Fulvivirga ulvae: one gene and its partner. The protein of the gene in region 2 interacts with the protein of the main gene of each other region in a pairwise test. Links are inferred from orthologs where the notes say so. Each region holds a gene or a part of one and is shown on either strand. Other genes may lie near its edges. The genes, in order: uvrA and uvrB.

Region 1 (6,852 bases), 900 kb from region 2 along the record:
CGGAATAGACTTCCCCCATCCGAAAGATAAAATTCTTTACTGGCTCCAACTGCTTTCTCAAAGGATCAGCTATAGAGTCAGGTTCCAGGCCGGCAGTAGCCACCTGGTAAAGAAGAGGCTGAAAAGTGTGGTAATTATTACGGTCAAACAAGACAATCTGAAGAGGAGCCCTGGCCAGCTTCTTAACTAATTTAATACCTGCAAAACCTCCGCCAATAATGATTAAACGTGGATTCTTAGACTCTGGCACCGGTATATTCTTCATCGTAACTAATAGCTAATGGTGGTAAAAATTGCCGGTGTAATATTAGCTTATTGTAACTAAATAAAAGAAGAAAACCGGATAGATTTAGAGGGTACGCTTTTTTATTATTTAAAGGGAACTCTTTTATACAAATTTGGCTTTTTAAGATAAGCAATAATTCATAGTTGATAATTTTCAAGGTTTTGGTTGAATGAAAAAGTGCCGCTGTCGAGCGGCACTTTTACTTTTACCATAGAAAATATCCTGTCTTATTTCTTCAAAGTTTCAAAGAATTTCATAGCACTTTGGCCCAAATTATCTGCAATTATTTTTTTGTACTCAACACTGGTAACAAATTCATTGCTCATAAACTCATCCAGTAACGAAGCCCAATCATTACTTTTTGGTATTATTATTCCGAATTGCTCAGTACTTTCATCGCCACCAGGGTGTCTTTTTACAGGTTGCCTATTCTGTATAGCCTCAAAATAATACGTAAAATCTACATTGGTAAACTTCTTTGGGTCAGCAACAATAGCGTCCATGGCTTTGCCAAATGAGGTGACATACTCTACTTTAAGGCCTGGATAATATTTGGACTTGATATCCTTCACCCATTTTTCATTAGTTGAATTTTTTATAGTAACTACAGTCATCCCGGCAAATTTTTCAGCAATCTCACTTATACTGTTCAATGTCGGTACGGAGTTATGAGTCAGCACCATTCCAATATTGGTTATATAAGGCGGACTGAAGTTATATATCCTTTTTCTTTCTTCGGTTATTGTAGTGTTGCTCAAACCAAATACACCACCCCGGGCTTGTTTAACCTCTTCCAGAAACAGTGTGAAATTATTAGGATCTTTGCTTTGGTAAGTTACGTTGACTTCAATATCCTCCTTCTTTTCAACATATTCTTCAAACTTATTCATTAAGTCTACAGTGATGCCTGTCATCTTACCATTCTTTTTTGAGGAAAACCCGGGAGATTCAGCATAGGTGAATACCCAGTTTGCTGACCCTTTCGACTTTGCTGTCGCATAGGTATCTCCCTTAAGCTGGGCAAAAAGTAAGGATGTATTTAGCAACAAACCGAGTACTATAGCGCACTGAATTTTTCTTTTGTCAACAAGATGGTTCATAATAATTAATAGTTAGAAAGAATTTAACCTATAATAATCATGAATGAATCAGGCAAATCAAAATGTTTTAAACAAATTCAGTGTGCTCAGTGCCGTATTTATAAAATTTGCACTAAATTATATAACTTATCTATAGAGATTTCTAAGTATGAGCCAATTAGTGTTTTATAGTCTCAAAAAATTTCATTGCGCTTTGCCCCAGATTATCGGCTATGATCTTTTTATAGTAAACACTTTCAAGAAACTCCGAACTCATAAACTCTTCCAGCAACGGGTCCCAGTCATTACTTTTTGGCATAATTATCCCAAATTGCTCGGTATCGATATCACCACCCGGATGTCTTTTTATCGGTTGTCGGTTTTGGATTGCCTCAAAGTAATAGGTAAAATCAGCATTTGTAAACTTTTTAGGATCCTTCATTACATTTTGCATGGCCACGCGTGTTGAAGGCACATATTCTATTTTTAAAGCAGGGAAGTACTTGTTTCTAATATCAGTTAACACTTTTTCATTAGTCGAATTTTTGACGGTTACTGCTGTCATACCCGCAAAAATTTTACTGATATCCGCAACATTGGCTAGTGTAGGTACTGAATTATGAGACAATATCATGCTAATATTGGTAATATAGGGCGGACTGAAAGTATATGTCTTCTTTCTTTCTTCCGTAATGGTGGCACTCGTTAAACCAAAAACACCGCCCTTGCCTTCTCTAACCTGTTTCATAAACAATATAAAGTCATTTGAGGCACTGCTCTCATAAGTGATATTCACCCTGATATTTTCTTTTTGTTCCACAAATTCTTTGAATTTATGCATCAGATCAAATGTAATGCCTGTCATCTTGCCATTGACTTTAGCTGCAAATCCCGGCGCTTCAGAATATGTAAATACCCAATTGGCCGTACCCTTTGCCTTTGCCTCAGCATAGGTGTCTCCTCTGAGTTGCGCAAAGCTATTGAGATATATTGTTTGAGATAAAATTAAAGCAAGACATAGTTTCAAAAATTTGTTCATTATGTATAGGATGGTTTAAATGGATTAGTCCGAAGTTTATCCCATTATAAACACAAAATCAAGCTTTTTATGATAATTCATCCTTTAAAAATCTGGCTGTATAGCTTTGGTCATTCTTAGCTACTTCTTCCGGGATACCGGAACAAACGATTGTTCCTCCACCATTTCCGCCTTCGGGGCCTAAGTCAACTATATGATCGGCAACTTTGATCACATCCATGTTATGCTCTATGATTAACACTGTATTGCCTTTGTCAACCAATCGGTTAAGTACATCAAGTAAATGCTGAATATCCTGGAAATGTAAACCGGTGGTAGGTTCATCCAAAATATACAATGTTTTTCCAGTATCCTTTTTTGAAAGTTCAGTGGCAAGCTTCACCCTTTGAGCTTCGCCTCCGGATAAAGTAGTGGCATGCTGACCTAACGAAATGTAACCGAGGCCAACATCATTCAACGTTTTAATTTTTCGGAGTATTTTTGGCTGGTTTTCAAAGAATTCAACTGACTCTTCTACAGTCATCTCAAGTACATCTGATATAGATTTCCCTTTAAACCTCACTTCCAGTGTTTCACGGTTGTATCGCTTTCCTTTACAGGTTTCGCAAGGTACATGTACATCTGGCAGAAAATCCATCTCTATCAGTCGTAATCCGGCGCCTTCGCATGTTTCACATCGTCCTCCCTTAACATTAAAAGAAAACCTACCAGGCTTATAACCACGAATCTTTGCTTCTGGGAGCTCGGCAAATAATGCCCTTATATCTGTAAAAACTCCGGTATAGGTAGCAGGGTTAGATCGGGGTGTACGGCCGATAGGGGACTGGTCAACCTCTATCACTTTATCCAGATGCTCCAGCCCTTTTACTGATTTATAGGCTAATGGCTCCCTTCTGGACCTGTAAAATTTCTGATTGAGGATAGGGAACAATGTATCGTGGATGAGGGTAGATTTTCCACTACCAGATACTCCTGTAACAAGAGTCAGTGTACCTAAAGGAATCTCAAGGTTGACATTTTTTAGGTTATGTCCACTTGCTCCGATAAGCTTAAGTTTTTTTCCATTGCCTTTTCTTCTTTCTGAAGGCACTTCAATGTTGCGCTTACCCTTGAGGTAATCAGCCGTAGCGCTACCCAGTTCCAGGAAATCATCCGGTGTGCCCTGGGCAACTATATGTCCCCCATGACGACCTGCCCCGGGTCCGATATCTATAATATGATCAGAAGCAAGCATCATATCTTTATCATGCTCTACCACTATTACCGAGTTACCAAGATCTCTAAGATCTTTAAGAGCTTTAATAAGCTTCACATTGTCCCTTTGATGAAGACCGATACTTGGTTCATCCAAAATATAAAGCACACCTACAAGCTGGGTACCTATCTGCGTAGCAAGCCTGATACGCTGAGCTTCCCCACCTGACAATGTTTTTAATGGCCTGTTGAGGTGCAGGTAGTCAAGTCCAACATCTAACAGAAAACCAATCCTTTTTCTTATTTCCTTGAGTACCTCAGCCGCAATTTTATTCTGTTTATCAGAAAGCCGCAGTTCAAGGCCATCAAACCAGCTCCATAAAGTTTTGATGTCATATTCCGCAAGCTGAGATATATTTTGATTATCGATAAGAAAATGTAAGGCTTCTTTTTTCAGCCTGGCCCCATTACACTCAGGGCATGTAACCGACACGGTAAAATCATTTATCCATTGCTGTATCTTATCAGAACCGCCCTCGCGCTGCTTCTCCAAAAACTTGATAATGCCCTCAAACTTGGTATTCCAGTCTGTACCGGGGTATTTGACTGATTTTACTGCAACCGGAACGGAATCTCCATACAGCAAAGTTTTCAGAACATCTTCCGGAATATCCCTGATAGGTGTAGTCAGGTTTACCTTATATCTTTTCAGGATGGCTTCTATTTTTTTAAAAATCCAGATATCCCTGAATTCGCCCAGGGGCAATATTCCTCCCCTGCTTATGCTCAGGGATTTATCAGGAATTACCGATTCCTCAGTTATTTCTTCAATAACTCCCAGCCCGTTACATTTTGGACAGGCACCATAAGGAGAGTTAAATGAAAAGGTATTTGGGGCTGGTTCGTCATAGGATAGCCCGGATTTCGGATCCATTAAATATTTTGAGAAATGATATATCTGGTTTTCCTGATCCAAAAGCATCATTATACCCTCACCTTGTTTTAATGCAGTTGCCAAAGACTGGCTGATCCTATAACGGTCATTTTGATCAACAACGATCCGGTCAATAACTACTTCAATATCATGGGTTTTGTATCGATCAACCTGCATCTTAGGCACTAATTCCTGAAGCTCGCCATCCACACGCACCCGGGAATATCCACTTTTTCTTATCTGCTGAAAGAGTTCTCGATAATGCCCTTTACGCCCTTTCACTACCGGGGCTAGAATAGTGAGTTTCTGCCCGTCATAAGCTGATAGAATATGGTCAAGAATCTGGTCCTCAGACTGCCGCACCATTTTCTCTCCGGTGGTATAAGAAAAAGCTTCCCCTGCCCGGGCATAAAGTAGCCTCATAAAATCATAGATCTCAGTAACTGTACCTACCGTAGAGCGAGGATTCCTGGAGGTGGTTTTTTGCTCGATGGAAATTACCGGACTTAATCCATTGATCTTGTCAACGTCAGGCCTCTCCAGATTGCCAATAAAAGAGCGCGCATAGGCACTAAAGCTTTCCATATAGCGGCGCTGCCCCTCTGCATAAATCGTATCAAAGGCCAGTGAAGACTTTCCGCTTCCGCTAATGCCCGTGATCACCACCAGCTTATTTCTTGGAAATGTAAGGTTTACATTCTTGAGGTTATGCTCCCGGGCGCCCAATATCTCTATACTGTCATAGCCAGTTATATCGAAGTCATCCCCTTGTTTCATTACATCCGCATCAGTGATCATAGGCTATGGTGAGTATTGTTTAATAATCTACAAAATTGGACTTTAGATTGTTTATATCCAACTTCTTTAAAACAATCCGAAACAGGAAACAGGCTAAGGAATAGAATAGCCTCTCACAAGCTCAAGAAGCTCAAACCAGTCTTCCCTGTCAAGGTCAGCGGCCAGGGATTCTACCGAAGACCTGACTCTTTCCGGATTCATAGTGCCTATAACGGGAATTATACCACATGGATGCTTTAACAACCACGAAAGAAGTAAATTCCCAGTTTCCACATTGTATTTGGTAGCAATTCGTTGTACTTCCTGATTTCCAACCAAAGACATCACATTATCCCGACCACCCAAAGGCGACCAGGCCATAGGGTTGATATTATGGGTCATCAGATAATCCAATGTGCCATCAAACATAACTTCACTTTTAAACAGGGATATCTCTATCTGGTTAGTGACCAATGGCTCATCGCTGTACCTGGATAGTAGTTCAAATTGTGTGTTAGTAAAGTTTGAAACACCGAAGTGCAGTACTTTGCCCTGCTTTTTTAACTGACTAAAAGCTGCACTAACCTCTTCAGGCGGCATAAGTGGATCAGGCCTGTGGATCAGCAACAGGTCAATGTGATCCGTTTGGAGATTTTTAAGTGATTGCTCAGCAGAATTGATGATATGTTCTTTCGAGGTATCGTAGTGCTTAATACGGTGGACGGGCCTTTCATCTGCAATAAGCTTAATACCACATTTGGATACGAGTTGAATTTTATCCCTCATCCCTGCATTTTGTTTCATCCAATCGCCAAAAATACTTTCGCAGGTATAGCCTCCATAAATATCGGCATGATCAAAGCTGGTTATGCCGACATCAAGGGCAGCATTGATTAATCCCTCAAGTTTTGCCTGAGTCAATTCATTGATATGCCATTTACCTAATACAAGAGAGGAAAGCTTTAATGAAGAGTTTGATATAGTTCTTAGCTGGGTCATTAGTTAATATGTGGTTATTTCAAGTGCGATTATGCGCAATTAAGATTAGCAGCATCCGCCACCGTCGTAAAAATAAGTTGAGTTTGAGATAAAAATATCGTCCCTATCAAGAGCTGCCAATGCACCGGCTGTTTTGTCACAAACCGCCAGGGGCTGATTGGGCATCAGAATGTGACCTTTTTTATCATCAAAATATTCATCCATACCATAGTAGATGGCCGTTTTACCCGTAAAGATACATGGGCCATCTTCCGGCATAGGGTCTTTAATGGCGCATACCTCTACGCTTTCTATGAAAATGTTTTCTGTAGTATCATAGTGTTTTGGTGATAGGATACGATACGGCCGCTTAGCACGTACCTCTACTGTACCAAAGCCTATATCGGTAATCATTTGGATATAATCTTTTAGAGGCAATGCACCACTAAGACATAACGCTCTCAGGCGCTCATCCCTTTGGAGATTTTCAGGCATTTGCTGATCGCAAATGGGATCGGACAATACCAATCTGCCATGAGGCTTTAGTACCCGGTACATTTCAGTC
Region 2 (6,424 bases):
ACACCAAATACACCCTTTTCTCCGTCAGGATAGATGCCTTCTACAAGGATACCACCGCTCTTGTTTTCCATGATTTGGTTGAGGTCTCTGATATCACTCACCACCATTTTGTCAATTTTGGTGACGATAAAGCCTTCTGCAAAACCGGCTTCTTTCCATTTCCCTTTTTTTATGGATTTTAGCCTTACGCCACCCTCAATATCATATTCGCTCAACTCTTCAATACTAAGATTTTCCAATATGGCCCCTTCGAGTTCATGTTCATAGCGGTCTGCTACCAGTTCAGTGCTTCCTTCGGTGTTTTTGAGTATGGCAGCTACTTTGCTTTTGATACCACCTCGTATGTAAGTCACCTGTATTTCGTCTCCGGGCCGGTTGCGGGCTACCAGCTCCTGAAGTTCGGAAACATTGGAAACCTCCGATTCATTTATTGCCGTGATAACGTCTCCGGGCTGTAAGCCTGCATCTTCAGCAGAGCTGTTTTTGTTGACATAGCTTATAAATACGCCACTCACTACATTGATACCTTCCGCATCTGCAATGGAGGCATTCATATCTCCAATTCTAATGCCCAACAACCCTCTTTGTACTTTTCCGTATTCCAGCAGGTCGTCCATTACCTTTCGCACCAGGCTTACCGGCACTGCAAAAGAGTAACCTGAATAGCTGCCGGTAGGAGTGGCAATTGCTGTATTAATGCCGATCAGTTCACCATTGAGATTGACCAAAGCACCTCCACTGTTCCCAGGGTTTACGGCAGCATCGGTTTGTATAAATGATTCAATCTGAAGATTATTTTTATCTCTGAGAATACCAATATTTCTAGCCTTTGCACTGACTATGCCGGCAGTAACTGTGGAGTTGAGGTCAAAAGGGTTGCCAATGGCTAATACCCATTCTCCCGGCAGGATTTTGTCAGAATCACCATATTTTACATAGTTAAGATCTGTTTCATTTATTTTAAGCAAAGCCAGATCGGTGGTAGGGTCCGTGCCAATTATTTTGGCAGGGTATGTACGGTTATCATTAAGCACCACTTCTATTTGACTGGCGTTTTCGATTACATGATTATTAGTAGCCAGGTATCCGTCATCTGAAATTATAACCCCGGAACCGGATGACTGAGCGGGGCCTCTGAAAACTCCTTCCAGAGGGTTGATGCTATATTGGCCGGTGGCATATAGTGCCCTGATATGTACCACGCCCGGCACTACTTTGTTGGCGGCATGTATGAAGTTGAGTCCTTTGGGAACAATTATGGAGGTGTCCGAAATAAGGCTGGCATTAGATACCTGCTGCTGGCGTTCTGATATGGATTTATAGGATTGAAAAGATGTATTGTTGCCCGATAAGTAAGTGAAAATAATGGCACTGGAAATAAGTGCTCCAAAGACTGATGAAAGAAAAATACCGAAAAAGAACTGCCGCTTACTCATATGCCTGTTGCTAAAAATGTTTTTGTAATAACGATAATTCGCGGCTTTCAGTTTAATAATGTAAGGAAATTGTACATGTTACTGTTGTCTTTCTTCCTGTAACTTTTTCAGTTCAGTCATTTCGTCGCGTAACTTTGCAGCTTCCATGAAGTTTAGCTCCTTGGCAGCTTTTTCCATGGCCTTTTGTGTTTTGTTGATAAGCTTCTCCAGTTCATCTTTGCCCATGTAAGCCACAACCGGATCAGCCGCCACTGACGGAGCTTCTTCACCTGTATAGTACTTCTTGCCACCTTTCTTTTTATCTGCAACGCCAGTTTGCTGAAGGATTGACTCTTTAGAACGCAATATGGTAGTAGGAGTAATGTTGTGTTTCTCATTATAAGCCATCTGTATGCTTCGTCTTCTGTTGGTTTCATCTATTGAGGTCCTCATGGACACTGTGATGCTGTCGGCGTACATGATCACCATTCCGTTCACATTTCGTGCAGCGCGGCCTATAGTTTGTATCAGCGAACGTTGATTACGTAAGAAACCTTCTTTATCCGCATCCAGAATCGCCACGAGGGATACCTCAGGTAAGTCAAGACCCTCTCTGAGGAGATTTACTCCAACGAGTACATCAAACACGCCCAGTCGCAGCTCTCTCAGGATCTCAACCCTGTCGAGGGTATCCACCTCACTATGAATGTAACGGCACTTAACACCCGCGCGCTCCAGAAACTTCGTGAGTTCTTCTGCCATACGTTTGGTAAGTGTGGTTACCAGCACACGTTCTTCCCTTTTTATTCTTTCATCAATTTCTTCCAGCAGGTCATCTATCTGATTAAGGCTTGGCCTTACTTCTATGATAGGGTCGAGAAGCCCCGTGGGCCTGATGATCTGCTCAACAACTACCCCTTCTGATTTCCTAAGTTCGTATTCCGAAGGAGTGGCACTAACATATACCACCTGGTTAAGCATGGACTCAAACTCATTAAATGTGAGCGGCCTGTTATCGAGTGCGGCGGGCAGGCGAAAGCCAAAATCAACAAGGTTTACTTTCCTTGAGCGATCTCCACCCCACATGGCCCGTACCTGAGGTACAGTTACATGGCTCTCATCAATGATCATTAAATAATCGTCCGGGAAATAATCGAGCAGACAGAACGGTCTGGCGCCGGGCTTTCTGCGGTCAAAGTAACGCGAATAGTTCTCGATACCAGAGCAATAGCCCAGCTCACGCATCATTTCAATGTCAAATTCAGTGCGCTCCTTAACCCGCTTGGCCTCAAGGTGCCGGAGTTCTGTTTCGAAGTGATTTACCTGTGCTACAAGGTCATCCTGAATTTCATGTATGGCAGCGTGGAGGAGATCCTTACCGGTAACGAACAAATTGGCAGGAAAAATAGAAATGATTGTTTCTTCAGAAATAGTTTTTCCCGATTCTGGATCAATCATTTGTATTGACTCGATTTCATCGCCCCAGAAAATAATACGGTAAGCAAAATCACCATATGCAACAAATATATCTACGGTATCTCCCTTTACACGGAAATTACCTCTTTTAAATTCTGCTTCCGTTCTGCTGTACAGGATATCGACAAGGGCAAAGAGCAGTTTATTTCTGGCTATGGTTTCACCCACTTTTAGTTTTATTACATTCCTGCCAAATTCTTCAGGATTACCAATACCATAGATACAAGATACTGAAGCCACTACGATAATATCACGCCGGCCGGTAAGCAGGGAGGAGGTCGTACTCAGTCGCAGTTTTTCAATTTCTTCATTAATAGAAAGGTCTTTTTCTATATAAAGGTTAGAAGAAGGAATAAATGCCTCGGGCTGGTAGTAGTCGTAGTATGAGATAAAATACTCTACTGCATTTTCAGGAAAAAACCTTTTGAACTCACCGTATAACTGGGCAGCCAGCGTTTTGTTATGACATAGCACGAGGGTAGGCCTGTTTACGTTGGCTATTACATTGGCCATGGTGAAGGTTTTACCAGTGCCGGTTGCTCCCAGAAGTGTCTGGAATTGTTCGCCTGATTCAAGTCCTGCTGTCAGTTCATCAATTGCTTTTGGCTGATCGCCGGTTGGAGTATATTCACTGCTTATCTTGAATTTCATAATGAGTTCCTGTGATCCTATTCAAATCTAGAGATTAACGGATAGAAAAGGGTAAGGGTTTGAAGGAAAAAGACAGCAGCCAGGATCTTCTTTAGACGAAAGGTAAAAATACGCCCTTACCCAGCAGGCAAGGGCGTTCTATATAGTGTTTTAATTGATTATTTCCTTAAATAAATAGTGCACAGGTTTGAGTACATCATGGTCTGTGGGTCTCGCAGGAATTGCATAAAATCATCTTTAAATTTTTGCGCAAGCTGTTTGCTGCCCAATATCTCTTCAAATTTTGGCAGCGCAATTTCCATTTTTAAGTCCCAGAGGTAGTCATTCTTCTCATCGATTTTACCCACAATGAAATGGTACGGGCGGATGTCAATGTGCTCCAGTTCAAAACCAGCCAAAAGCCCGTAATGGAGAAGCTTTCTTCCTATCATAGGATCAAAACCTGTTTTTGATAATCCGTCTAATACCTTGTCCAGGTTTTCAATAGTTTCCGGATAGTGGAAAAGCAGTTGACCATCAAGATCCTGTAGCATTACCAGCCCATTTTTTTTGCATGCACGATACATTTCCTTTATGCCTTCAACAGGCTCCTTGAGGTACTCAAGTAAAAATCTGGTGTAAAGAAAGTCAGTAGAATTATCTTGCAGGGGAAGTTCATAAATACTTCCCATGGAGAAATCGGCATTGTGAATGTGCTCGCATTTTTTTCGGGCATTTGCCAGTCGTTCTTCGCTTAGGTCAATGCCTTTAACAGATGCATTTTTAAATTTTTTGGCTATAGAAGAAGCAATGGCGCCAGCACCGCAGCCTATATCTGCTATTCGTGCTTTGGTATCCGTTTTTAAATATGGTAATATAAAATCTTCGATGAATTCATCCGTGTTCACTTTGGCATCCAAACGGCCAGCTTCACGAGGGTCGTCCATAAAGTATTTTACTTGTTTTACGTTAGGTGTATTCATTTATAATTGATTTATGGGGTAATGGTTCCGTTTTAAGAAACCTTTGATTGTTCATTTTTCATTAATAAGTGTTGATGAACCGCTTCTAGTTCATTGACAAGGTAAAGGCACCACTTGTCCAGAACAGTATTATCACAGGTAAAGAAGTTATATGTTCTCATGGTGGACCCGCCATAAGCAATGACGAGTTCTTCATACTCAGGGTCTATCAGCAAAGGAATTTGGTTAATGTCTGCCCTCAAATATTCATTACTTAAGTGGTAGAGCATAGAATTCAACACTTCATTTAGCGTCCATTCCGGCTGTTTTGAGTCAAGGATTATTTCGGTTGAGTTTTCTAAAAGGCTGAAATTTAAGCCGGCCGAAGCTTTATTAATCAAAGTAACACCGAGTATGTTGTTTTTGTTATCTTTAAACGCCAGGACTTTTCGGCTTCTTGACAGGCCGTATTTTTTATAATGCTCGTCAAGATTTGAAAGGTTGAAGTCATCCGTGTCCAGGTCTTGTACCCAGGAGTAAAACTTACCGCGTTCTGAATTTACAAAATGTAGTATATCGGCCTTGTTATCTACATTTAACTCTTCAATATGAATTGAAGAATTTGTTAATTGAATGGGTTTGAGTGGATAACTTAGGAAACTAAATGTGTGCAGATGGCTGTGCAATGATCCTGCCTCAGCTTCCAGATATGAAAACATGTTATTGGCAAATCGGGTCTTAGGTTGGTAGTAAACCTGAATTGCATTATTTACCATAATATCTTCCTTGAGAAGCTCCAGAAAATGAAGTAGAATCAAACGTGTATTTTCAGGTTGATTAGAAACCATATGCTGAATGAGATAGCTGCGAGATGTGCTTCTCCATGCTGATACTGAAGCAAACAGGTCTTTTTCAGGACGGTTGTATGTAAGCAACAAAAAGTACTCCCATGGCATATCTAGTGCCATGCTCCAGTTGGCCTTTATCATGGGATAGAGATACCGCATTTTCTCTTTTTTCTCCTGATATAAAAAATTGTACTTGTCGTAGCACTGAAAAAGGTCTTCGACTTTTATTCCGTTTACATTTGCACCTATCATATCTTTTTTTAGTATGAAATTTATAAGAATAGCGGTACAACTGAAATGAAATAATTAAGGTTCAACTACATAGGTAATAATTTATCACTTATAAAATTCTTAATAATCCTGGTAGCTTATTAGAGGGAGTTTATGGGATATAGTTTATGATAAATATCATAAAACCAGATAGATAGATTATGTAAGTTTTTTCGAGGAAATATAAGTTCTCTCTGTAAAACACGTTGAAACGCGCAAATATCACAGAGAGAACGGGGAAGCTTTGGTATCAGACGGATTGTTTTGTGCCCTGGTGTAACCACTCATTGGCATCATGCTCTGAGTTAAAGACCTTATATAAAAGTCCCATTTTTTTAAATTCAGGGTTTTCCTTCAGGTCGTTTACAGACAGTTGAGTGAATACGTTTTCGTTTAATATTACGGCAGTTTTTGTCACTCCCATTTTGATGATTGCAGGTGCATATGTTTTAATAAACCAATCGTTGGCTTTTGAAAATGGACCAGAGAATTTTCTGACATCTTCAATCAGGTGTGAGACATTATGTTTTTTGATCAATTCGAGAGATTCTTCATGAGCCTTAATGATATTCTCCACATCTAAAAAGCCATTCCAGTTAAACATCAAGGTGTTATTATCGGCGAGTGAAAAAGTCAAATACGGCACTTTAGATCCGCTTTTAGTTAATTTAAGTAGTTCTTTCATTACTTTAATAGTATTTAGCTTCGATAAATTCTTTAAAGATAGTACCTAAATGCCCATTTCTCTATGAGGTTTGGCTCTATACATTACTTCGTAACTTTATATCCATGATCCTATAAAAAAAACGTTTTTAATAGGAAG

Evidence for each region.
Region 1: the proteins of uvrB (region 2) and uvrA interact in binary tests that used the Escherichia coli proteins (3 or more experiments, as listed by UniProt). The link is inferred for Fulvivirga ulvae from one-to-one orthologs.

Annotation. Positions count from the first base shown.
Region 1 is NZ_CP089981.1:2,496,142-2,502,993, reverse strand. What follows is about bases 2,272-5,659. They hold uvrA (excinuclease ABC subunit UvrA), read right to left. Parts: upstream 5,331-5,659; coding sequence 2,472-5,330; downstream 2,272-2,471. Other genes in these bases: LVD17_RS10355 (aldo/keto reductase), read right to left, coding at 5,424-5,659; LVD17_RS10365 (substrate-binding periplasmic protein), read right to left, coding at 2,272-2,404. In the rest of the region: LVD17_RS10375 (NAD(P)/FAD-dependent oxidoreductase), read right to left, coding at 1-265; LVD17_RS10370 (substrate-binding periplasmic protein), read right to left, coding at 514-1,386; more of LVD17_RS10365, read right to left, coding at 1,544-2,271; more of LVD17_RS10355, read right to left, coding at 5,660-6,308; arsenosugar biosynthesis arsenite methyltransferase ArsM, read right to left, coding at 6,354-6,852. UniProt on the Escherichia coli protein: The UvrABC repair system catalyzes the recognition and processing of DNA lesions. UvrA is an ATPase and a DNA-binding protein. A damage recognition complex composed of 2 UvrA and 2 UvrB subunits scans DNA for abnormalities.
Region 2 is NZ_CP089981.1:3,394,154-3,400,577, forward strand. What follows is about bases 1,029-3,988. They hold uvrB (excinuclease ABC subunit UvrB), read right to left. Parts: upstream 3,543-3,988; coding sequence 1,515-3,542; downstream 1,029-1,514. Other genes in these bases: LVD17_RS14325 (S1C family serine protease), read right to left, coding at 1,029-1,436; LVD17_RS14335 (class I SAM-dependent methyltransferase), read right to left, coding at 3,701-3,988. In the rest of the region: more of LVD17_RS14325, read right to left, coding at 1-1,028; more of LVD17_RS14335, read right to left, coding at 3,989-4,504; LVD17_RS14340 (hypothetical protein), read right to left, coding at 4,537-5,583; LVD17_RS14345 (hypothetical protein), read right to left, coding at 5,852-6,286. UniProt on the Escherichia coli protein: The UvrABC repair system catalyzes the recognition and processing of DNA lesions. A damage recognition complex composed of 2 UvrA and 2 UvrB subunits scans DNA for abnormalities.